DNA from 3 places in the Acetobacter vaccinii genome. Region 1 is predicted to be linked to each of the others. Evidence: riboswitches for the same ligand, from Rfam matches in the RefSeq annotation. Region 1 holds a riboswitch; each other region holds the start of a gene.

Region 1 (3,273 bases):
CGGCAGGCCTTTTGTGGAAAGATTACGGGCTGGCCGCCATCAGAAACATTCTGCCGAACGACCTAGATGAGGCCACATTGGCCGCCATCTGGCAGGCCGTTGATAAATCCCTGATTATCCCTGTTGATCAGGACGACAACGGCGTGGTGAAAATGGGCCGCCTTTCCCTGGCAGATATTGTGTCAGCCTGCAGCCCCCCCTGGGACACTGCTGAACTGTATGGAGCCGACATGGCCCAGCAGAAGGAAACGGAGGGCTTTGCCAATGCTGCTCAGGCCGTTGCTAGCCATCTGCGCAACAGTATCGACAGAACACGCGCCAGCCTGAAGGCAACAGACCGCGTCCTTTCTGCTCACAAGCAGGCAGAGGACAAGCGTATCCTGCTAATGGATACCGGCATGCCGACCGAGAAGGTTATTTTTGAGCATAACCTGCCTGTTGTTTACGTCGTCTCCCCCGCAGGGTCAGCCCAGTGGAATGTCAAAGCTATTCCCCCCGTGCGGGGAGATTTTGGCCAACGTGTGTCTTTGCCTGATGCCTGGGCAGGGCTGGAAGGCCAGGCCCTGGCACAGGTATCCGGCGTGGCTGATGCCAAATTCGCACATCCGGCCCGGTTTATCTGTGGGGCCGCCAGCCGGGAAGGCGCACTTGAGATGGCACGCCGTGCATTGGAGATCGACGCAGCCCTTAACCAGACACCCTGACATCTGTCAGGCTTTGACAGTTTCCAAGCCTCTAGTTACACACAATACGATGGTGTCCCTCACGGGATTTAAAAGGGAAGCCGGTATAGCAAGCATGCTTAGTCCGGCACTGCCCCCGCAACTGTAAGCGGTTAAAAAAGGTCTTTTATGCTTTGCCCTGTAGCTGGCAAAGCCACCACTGGGCTCCCCCCGGGAAGGTGAAAGACCCCTTGGGACGTTACTGTCCCAGCCGCAAGTCAGGAAACCTGCCATCCGACCTATCTGAGTGTCATGGGCTATGGCGGGGTGCCGTAGGCCATGAGGCCACAAACCGTGTGCCCCTCCGTCGGAGGCCTCTCCCTCTCGCACCCTGTTTTTGCATAAGGCGCAAAAACATGCCGAACATTTCAGGTGTGAGCAGGCAGGTAAAAACTCACGTTTTTTCCGCACTCGCTTGGTTCATCGGCTGCCAACAGCGTTTATCTTCCAAAGCGCGACTGTTCAGTAGAGCAGGAAACTCCTTTCCATGACAGCACGCGCCATCATGATTGCCGCCCCACGTTCTGGCGGAGGCAAAACAACAGTTACCCTCGGCCTCCTCGCCGCCTTTAAAGCTATGAGAGTGCGGGTCAGAGGCGCAAAAACTGGCCCCGACTACATCGACCCGGCGTTCCATGAAGCCGCCACAGGCCGCAGTAGCTTCAATCTCGATAGCTGGGCTATGCCGCAGCCGTTGCTGAACTCTCTGCTGGATCACAGCGCGCACGAAACAGACTTTGTTATTATTGAATCCGCAATGGGGCTGTTTGACGGTTTGATGGCACCAGACAAAGCCCGTGGCGCACCTGCTGATATTGCTGAACAGTTTGGTATTCCGGTTGTGCTTGTGCTCGACGTTTCCGGGCAGGGCCAGTCAGCCGGTGCGGTCGCCCATGGTTTTGCCACGTTCCGCCCCGGCCTGAAGGTTGCTGGGGTTATTCTCAACCAGGTTGCCTCTGCCCGTCACTTGGCTATGGCCGAAAGTGCGGTCACTTCAGCCGGCCTTAAAGTGCTGGGCGCGTTTATGCGCGACCCAACACTTGTCCTGCCAGAGCGGCACCTAGGGCTTGTTCAAGCACGCGAACACCATGACCTTGCTGCCTTACTGGGTCACCTCGCCACCCGTACTCAAGCCGCCCTCAATCTGGACGATCTATACGCAACTGCGGCACCTCTACCCCCCCATACTCAGCAACAGCATTTTGCTTTGCCGCCACCAGGACAAAGAATTGCGGTTGCGGATGATGCGGCTTTTTCTTTCTTCTACGGCCATCTTGGGCAGGGCTGGCGGGATGCCGGTGCTGAGCTGGTTCCTTTCTCTCCCTTAGCAGATGAAGGACCAGACCAATCCTGCGATGCCTGTTGGTTACCCGGAGGATACCCGGAGCTATATGCGGGCACTCTATCAGCAGCATCGACCTTTCAGGATCAGTTGTCACAGTTCGCGCATCACAGCCCGGTCCATGGAGAATGTGGGGGCTTTATGGTTCTTGGGCGCGCGCTGGAGGATTCCCAAGGAAAAATCCATGCCATGGCAGGCCTTCTCAACCACGTAACAAGCTTTGCCAAGCGTAAAATGACTCTGGGTTATAGAGAGACCATAGTCCGTAGCCCCTGTATTCTGGGGGAAGTAGGTACCCGCCTGCGTGGGCATGAATTCCATTACGCACAAGTCATAGAACCTGGGCAGGATGCCCCTCTGGTGGATCTGTTTGATGGGGCCGGCAACAGCCTTGGTCCAGCCGGAGGGCAGAGGGGCCGGGTGTCCGGGTCCTATTTTCATGTCATGGCGCAACAGGAACATTCTAATGACATCTGACAGCCACGATGCCGACAGGCACAAAGAAAAAATGCAGCGCCGCAAGGCTGTACAGGACCAGGAAGTCGCCTCGAAAACAATCGAAAAAGGCCTCCTGATGGTGCACACAGGGGCTGGCAAAGGCAAATCAACCGCTGCATTCGGGCTGGCATTGCGCATGCTGGGGCGCAACCGGCGCGTCGTAGTTGTGCAGTTTATCAAAGGTGCCTGGTCTACAGGGGAGCGCACGGCCCTGACACGGTTTGATGACCTTCTGGAATGGCATACTGCCGGGGAGGGGTTTACATGGGAAACACAGGACAAAGCACGGGATATTGCCGCCTGTGCCCATGCGTGGGACATCGCCCGTGAGGCCCTGCGCCGGACAGATGTAGACTTGGTGGTACTGGATGAATTGAACATAGCCCTGCGCTATGACTATCTGCCCCTGTCCACTGTGCTGGCTGATCTGGAAGGGCGGCCACAGAGGCAACATGTCGTTATAACAGGCCGTAACGCTCCGGCTGACCTCATTACTGCGGCTGACCTGGTCACAGAAATGACGCTGGTAACACACCATTTTAAAAACGGGGTCAAAGCACAGGAAGGGATTGAGTTCTAATGCCTTCGCCGCGTGCCCTCATGTTCCAAGGGACGGGTTCGAGTGTTGGTAAATCCGTACTGGTCGCGGGACTGGCGAGGGTCCTGACCCGCCGGGGCCTACGTGTGCACCCCTTCAAACCCCAGAATATG
Region 2 (3,273 bases), 760 kb from region 1:
CACGTCATACACGCATGGTCCCCTGTCCCTTTACGGCAACTTTGCCTGGTCGCGGGCTATCGGCAAGGATATTACCAGTGCCCAGTTCAACTTTTCGGACGAAGACCTGGCCTATATCCACAACCGCTGGATCCCGCTGGATCACGACCAGCGCTGGACTGCTTCTGCCGGGGTTACCTACAGCGCGTTTGATAAAACCCGCTTTCCGCTGCGGCTGTCGGCCACCATGCTGTATGGCAGCGGCCTGAGGGCTGATGGGGCAACCCCCAACGGGGCCAGCCTGTCACCTTATGCTACGGTCAATTTCTCGGCTGTGCAGACCATCCACAATACATTTGGCGGTCTGTGGCATGGTGATACGCAACTGCGGCTGGATGTGATCAACCTTGCTGACCACACCTATCTGCTGCGTGATGGGTCTGGCATCGGGGTGGGTGCTCCCCAGTATGGCCTGCGCCGTACAATCCTGTGTGGGATTGCACAGGGGTTCTAAAGTAAAGGCCGGGCGGTTGTGCCGCCCGGCCTTTTTAACGTTAGCCCTGAGGGGCTTCGACCAGCGCCGCTTTGAGGCGGGCTTCCCCTTCGGGGGAGAGTGAGGTCTGCACAATACGGGCATGGCCCTTGAACTGTGCCAGATCGGCCAGCACCTTGTCCGGCTGGGACTTGCGCACCAGTACGAACAGTGCCGAGGTGTTGGGCGGAATGGTGTCGCTGAGCGAGCGGATAAAGTCGTCGTTGATCCCGTAGTCGGAGAAAGACCCCGCCAGCGCCCCGGCTCCGGCCCCGACTGCACTGCCGATGACAAAGCCCGCCAGCGGGTTCAGGCACAGCAGGCCCACAAGCGTGCCCCAGAACCCGCCTGACAGCAGCCCCCAGGAGGCACCAGCCCGTTCCAGATTCACGCTCTGGTGCAGCCGTGCCTTGCCTGTGCCGTCACGCGTGACCACAACGGCGTCTTCCAGATCGAGCAGATATTCGGTTTCCAGCTTGCGGCATTCGGCAAGGACCTTTGCCGCGTCATCCACATGGTCAAAGCCCAGAACGATCAGATCAGACATGCTGTCTCCTCCAGTACGCTGCCGTGGCCACTCTGGCCGGGCATGGCATCCTGTTTGCGTTACGATATGGGCAGGATCATCCCCAAGTCCAGATGGGGGGTGCCATTGCAGCCCTTTGCAGGTGGCATGGGCGGGGCACGGACCAGTGTTGCCTGCCATCCGCAGTGGGAGCGTGATGTCAATTGTGCAACATGTTGCTTATTGACACAGGGGGGGGAGCCTATAAAGCACGAGGCATGATGGTTTCCCCCGCAGGGGATGAAAAGGGAACCGGGTGCCAGATGGCTTGCCATCTCATTCCCGGGCTGTCCCCGCAACTGTAGGCGGTGTTCCTGCGCGATCTGGCTGTTATGGCCAGCCCACTGGAAGGCACATTCCGGGAAGGGTTGCAGGGTTTTCCAACCGCAAGCCAGGAGACCTGCCATCATGCGGAGTTGCAGACGGGATAACGCTGGTCGGGGTGTGTCGGCGGGCTGGACTGGTGGTCACACCATACATGCGGGTGTCCTGCGTATGTATGGTTCAGTCAGCCGTAGTCTCGTGGCAACGCTCTAGCGTACGACTGCCATTGCCATGACCCTTCGATATTTCCTGCTTGCTGCGTCCGGTCTTGTGTTTGCCGGGCATGCCGCCCACGCTGCCACGTCCACGTCCACGTCCACGTCCACGTCCACGTCCACGTCCACGTCCACGTCCACGTCCACGGCTCAGGGGCAGGGTGTTGCGGCGGCACAGGGGGCAGCCCTGCACACGGTCGTCTCCCTCCATACCGATGTCTTTCCCGAGAACGTGACAGTCAGTGCTGCGCGCAGGCCCACGCTTGCGACCGAAATCGGGACGGCCACAAGCATTATCACCGAGCAGCAGATCCTGACCCAGCAACGCCGTACGTTGAGTGACGTTCTGGCCCGTCAGCCGGGTCTTACGGTGGTCAGCACCGGGGGTTTTGGGGGCACGACCTCCATTTTCATGCGGGGTAATAATGCCAACGAGGTCAAGGTCCGGCTGGACGGCATGGATATTAACGACGGCAGCACAACAGGCGGCCAGTTTGACCCCGCACAGTTTGTGACTGACGGCATGGGCCGTGTGGAAATTCTGCGCGGACCGCAAAGCGGGCTGTATGGGGCCGATGCCATGGCCGGGGTAATCGATATGACCACGGCACAGGGGCAGGGCCGCTTTACACCCTTTGTGCGGATTGAAGGCGGCGCTTACGGCACCTTTAACCAGACCCTGGGTGCGCGGGGCAGCAGTGGCCGCTTTCATTACAATGTGACGCTATCGCATTACCGGCAGGACGGTTTCCACGCTATTCCCGGCTATATCGACAAGTATTTCGGGGCTACGAGCGAGCAGCGGCATCGGGGCAACCGTAACGACAACCGCACCGCCAATATCCGCCTTGGTTACGATGTGACCAACACGCTGGACCTGGGGCTGACAGCCCGCCTGATCCAGGGCAACTATCACAGCTATAGCGCCTATAACCTGATGGACGAAGCCTATGGTCTCGTCGGGAGCGAGCGCGAGCATACGACCCAGAATGAGGCCATTGTTCGCGGCACGGCGCATCTGTCATCCTTTGCGGGCAAGTTCGATCAGATTATCGGTCTGGGCTACATGACCACGCGGCGGAGCTGGACGGAAACTGGCACGACGCTTGATGGCAGTTCCCTACTGTATGACCCCACCTATTACCGCTCCAGCCGCATCAAGGTGGACTGGCATGGCACCGTCAAGCTGCGTGAATATGGCACACTCCTTGTTGGTGCCGAGCATTTTCATGACTGGTTCAGCTCCAATCAGGGCAACACCTCTGGCACGGCAACGCCTTTTTACACGACAGCAGGCATGGATACCACGGCGGGGTATGGGCAGTACCAGGGTAACTGGAACCATATTCTCTATGGTGCTGCCAATATCCGCTATGACACCAATTCCCGCTACGGCAATTATGTGACATGGCGCGTGGCCCCGGCCATTCATATCCCCGGCACAGGCACGGTTATCAAGGCCAGCGGCGGCTCTGGTTTTCATGGGCCTTCGCTCTACCAGTTGTTCGGCAATCAGATCGGTCCCAGCTATGCCATCATGGGCAATCAGAAACTGCGGGCCGAACGCCTGATCGGTTATGATGTCGGGGTAGAGCAGGCTTTGCTGAAAGACCGCCTGCACTTTGGTGCCACATGGTATGAAAGCCATGTGCGCAACC
Region 3 (3,273 bases), 1.1 Mb from region 1:
GGTCTTTACGCCAGAGTTTTTGCAGGTTCTGGCGTTCAAGCACAATGCGGGTGGTGGTGCTCAGGTGGTGCCCGTCCAGCGCGCTCTGGCTGCGTTCGCGGTAGGCGTCCTCAAGACCAAGGCGCTGGATGGTGACCGGGGGGGTGCAGCCTGCCAGTAAGATACAGGTCAACAGGCTGGCCAGCGCTCCGCCGCGCCGCACGGCAGCACCATAGGGGGGGGATGTGGTGGGGCGTGGGGGCAGGGGCGTATGGGGCATGGGGGTCAGACCGTCACTGGGCTTACGCGGTGGTTGATGACCTGGCCAATAATCAGCAGCGCCGGGCTTGATGCCTTTTGCTGTACAGCCAGATCAGGCAGTGTTTCCAGCGTGCCGGTGATCACCCGCTGGTCGGGGGTTGTGCCGCGTTCCACCAAAGCGGCGGGCCAGTCGGGTGGCAGACCGTGGGCGGTCAGCCTGGCGCAGATATGGGGCAGGGTGGACAGCCCCATGTAAATGACAACGGTCTGATTGTGCCGGGCTACGGCGTCCCAGTCCAGTGTGATGCTGCCATCGGCTTTGGCATGGCCGGTCATGAACAGGCAGGATTGTGCACAGTCGCGGTGTGTGAGCGGAATCCCCGCGTAGGAGGCACAGCCATTGGCAGCGGAAATGCCCGGCACAATGCGGAATGGCACGCCAGAGGCGGCCAGTGTTTCCATTTCCTCCCCGCCGCGCCCAAAAATAAAGGGGTCCCCCCCTTTCAGGCGGAGCACGCGTTGGCCCGCCTGAGCACGGCGCACCAGCTCGGCGTTAATGCCTTCCTGCGGCAGGGTGTGTTTGTTGCGGCTTTTGCCCACAAATATCCGCTCTGCATCACGGCGGACATAATCCAGAATGCCGGGGGCTACCAGATTGTCATACAGCACGGCATCAGCGTCCTGCATCAGGCGCAGGGCGGCAAGGGTCAGCAGGTCCGGGTCACCCGGTCCGGCCCCGACAAGCCAGACCTCGCCCCGCTGGGTGTGGTTGGCCAGCAGGCTGTCCAGCTCCTGCCGGGCCTGCTGGGTCTGCCCTTGGCGGGCCAGATGCCCGCCCATACCGTCCAGGAACCGTTCCCAGAGCTGGCGGCGCTCGGCAGGGTCGGGCAGTTTCTCACGCAGCCAGTGGCGCTGGGCCTGCATGAAGGCGGCCAGACGGCCAAGCCCCGCGGGCATGATTTCCTCTATACGTGCGCGCAGGCGGCGGGCCAGAACGGGGGCAGCCCCCCCGGTGGACACCGCAATCTGCACCGCCCCCCGGCTGACAATGGCGGGGGTGATGAAGCTGGAAATTTCAGGGTCATCCACCGCGCAGACAGGAATACCATGGTCCTGGCACAGCGTGGCCAGTGCGCTGTTCAGCCCCCGGTCGTCTGTTGCCAGATAGGCCAGACGGTAACGGGGGGCCAGCAGGGTTGCGGCATCTTCTGGCCGGGCATGGGTGGCTTTGTGCGTTATGGCACCTTCGTCCGCCAGTTGGCGCAGTTCTGCGCAGAGTGTGGCGGAGACAACATGCACCTGTGCCCCGGCCCCCAGCAGAAGCCGCACCTTGTTGGCCGCAACCTGCCCCCCGCCCACGACCAGGGCTGGCGCATCGGCCATGCGGAGCATAACAGGAAACCAGGCTGACGGATCGGATGATGGCTGCATGCCGCATGAGCAAGCAGGCTTTGCCCTCGGATGCAAGAGAGAATACGCGCTTTTCCCCGGTGGTGTGTCATGGATGCGGGCGTGCAACGCATGGTTTTTGCTCGCACTGGCGGGTGTGGGGCGGTAGTGTCGGGCCTGACGGTCGATGGTGCCGCGCAAGCGGCTGAAAAGGGAACACCGTAAGCCCAGCGCCACAGGGCAAGTCGGTGGCTGTGCCCGCAACTGTAGGCAGCCGTCTGGCTCCGGCACCCGTGTTTCGGGTAGTCACTGGCCCTGTGGGGCCGGGAAGGCAGGAGGCAGGGGAGAGGCTGCAAGTCAGGAGACCTGCCATCGTCTTTTTCAGCCATGTCACCCGCCGGGACCAGCGGGGGGCAGAGTAGCCTGCATGATTTTCAGCCCCTTGCCCCCTCAGGGGCGCTCCTACCCTGCCACTGGGGGCGGGGCGGCGGAGATGCACCCATTGGTGCGGCATCTGCTGTCCCTTGCGCCAGACCGGGCTACCGCCCTGCGCGTGCATGACGGCCCCCCTTTGCAGGAGGAAGCCAGCCTGCAACAGGCGGGGGCGCAGATACTGCACAGCCTTGTCGGGGCAGTGCCTGCCGAATTTGCCGCACGTGGCACCCGGCTTGAAACGGTGTTTCGCCCTTTGCTGGACGAGGCTCTGGCTCTTGCCCTGCGTGTTCGCTTTCCGGGGGCTGCGGCATCTCCGGCAGGGCAGGCTATTGTGCAGGCCTACGTGGCTGCTCAGCAGGTTGTTGGGGCGCAGCGGGCAGCCATGGCGTTATATTGCGCACGCTAAGCTTGTAATCCTGGTGCGGCTTGGAGGCAGGTCAGCGATCGCCCAAGCCTGCCTTCTGCCGCCAGTGGCGGGGTGAAAGCCCGCTCCATTTCCTGAAAGCCCGGCTGAAGGCGCTGGTTTCGGAATATCCCAGCTGGGTCGTAATGGTGCTTATGTCGTGCTCTGGCAGGCGCAGCAGACGTTGGGCTTCGGCATAGCGCACGCTTTCCAGCAGGCTGGAATAGGACAGGCCCTGCTCGGCCAGCCTGCGTTGCAGGGTCCAGGTGGGCATGTCCAACTGGGCCGCCAGTGTGGCGATGGTATTTGCACCTGTGGGCAGGTCACGCAGGATGAGGGCATGTGCCTGTTCGCGCAGCGTCTGGGGCTGCGCTACGGCAGGGGTATGCCCGCGGGCAAGCGCAATCAGGGAAGCCCGCATGATATCCAGCATGACAGGGTTGGCGTCGGGCATGGGGCGGTGCAAGTCCGCAGTGCGGAAGACCAGAGCATTCACACTCTGCCCGAAGTGGACATCAGCCTGAAACGCATCCCGGTGGGCGTTTGCCTGTTCGGGCTGGGGGTGGGTAAAGCAGACGGCTTGGGGTGTCCAGTCTGGCCCCAGCGCATGGCGCAGCAGGTTGGTGAACATGCCCAGCGTCAGTTCCGCATCATGGCGGCGTTCTGTAATGGCCGGGTCCAGAATGGCGTATTCCAGCCGTATCAGGGGGCCTGCGCGCACCAGGCGGGTGTGGGTCAGGGCCTGATGGTAGCCAAAGTGTGTAGCCAGGTTGCTGACAGCCTCCTCCACCGTGGCGGAGAGCAGG

What was found. A riboswitch is a leader RNA that binds a small molecule or an ion and turns the genes downstream of it on or off. The one in region 1 is predicted to bind cobalamin.
Region 2: linked by a shared signal. The riboswitch ahead of FLP30_RS02260 (TonB-dependent receptor plug domain-containing protein) and the one ahead of FLP30_RS11470 (cobyrinate a,c-diamide synthase) in region 1 are both predicted to bind cobalamin.
Region 3: linked by a shared signal. The riboswitch ahead of FLP30_RS06750 (hypothetical protein) and the one ahead of FLP30_RS11470 (cobyrinate a,c-diamide synthase) in region 1 are both predicted to bind cobalamin.

What each region holds. Positions count from the first base shown of each region.
Region 1 covers NZ_CP043506.1:2,562,690-2,565,962, forward strand. The annotation lists gene FLP30_RS11465 (MYG1 family protein) at 1-704, shown strand, start outside; cobalamin riboswitch at 738-971, shown strand; gene FLP30_RS11470 (cobyrinate a,c-diamide synthase) at 1,210-2,541, shown strand; gene cobO (cob(I)yrinic acid a,c-diamide adenosyltransferase) at 2,531-3,142, shown strand; gene FLP30_RS11480 (cobyric acid synthase) at 3,142-3,273, shown strand, end outside.
Region 2 covers NZ_CP043506.1:507,734-511,006, reverse strand. The annotation lists gene FLP30_RS02270 (TonB-dependent receptor) at 1-493, shown strand, start outside; gene FLP30_RS02265 (DUF1269 domain-containing protein) at 534-1,058, opposite strand; cobalamin riboswitch at 1,282-1,498, shown strand; gene FLP30_RS02260 (TonB-dependent receptor plug domain-containing protein) at 1,632-3,273, shown strand, end outside.
Region 3 covers NZ_CP043506.1:1,507,446-1,510,718, forward strand. The annotation lists gene FLP30_RS06740 (esterase/lipase family protein) at 1-259, opposite strand, end outside; gene cysG (siroheme synthase CysG) at 265-1,671, opposite strand; cobalamin riboswitch at 1,801-2,017, shown strand; gene FLP30_RS06750 (hypothetical protein) at 2,057-2,470, shown strand; gene qhpR (AraC-like transcriptional regulator QhpR) at 2,502-3,273, opposite strand, start outside.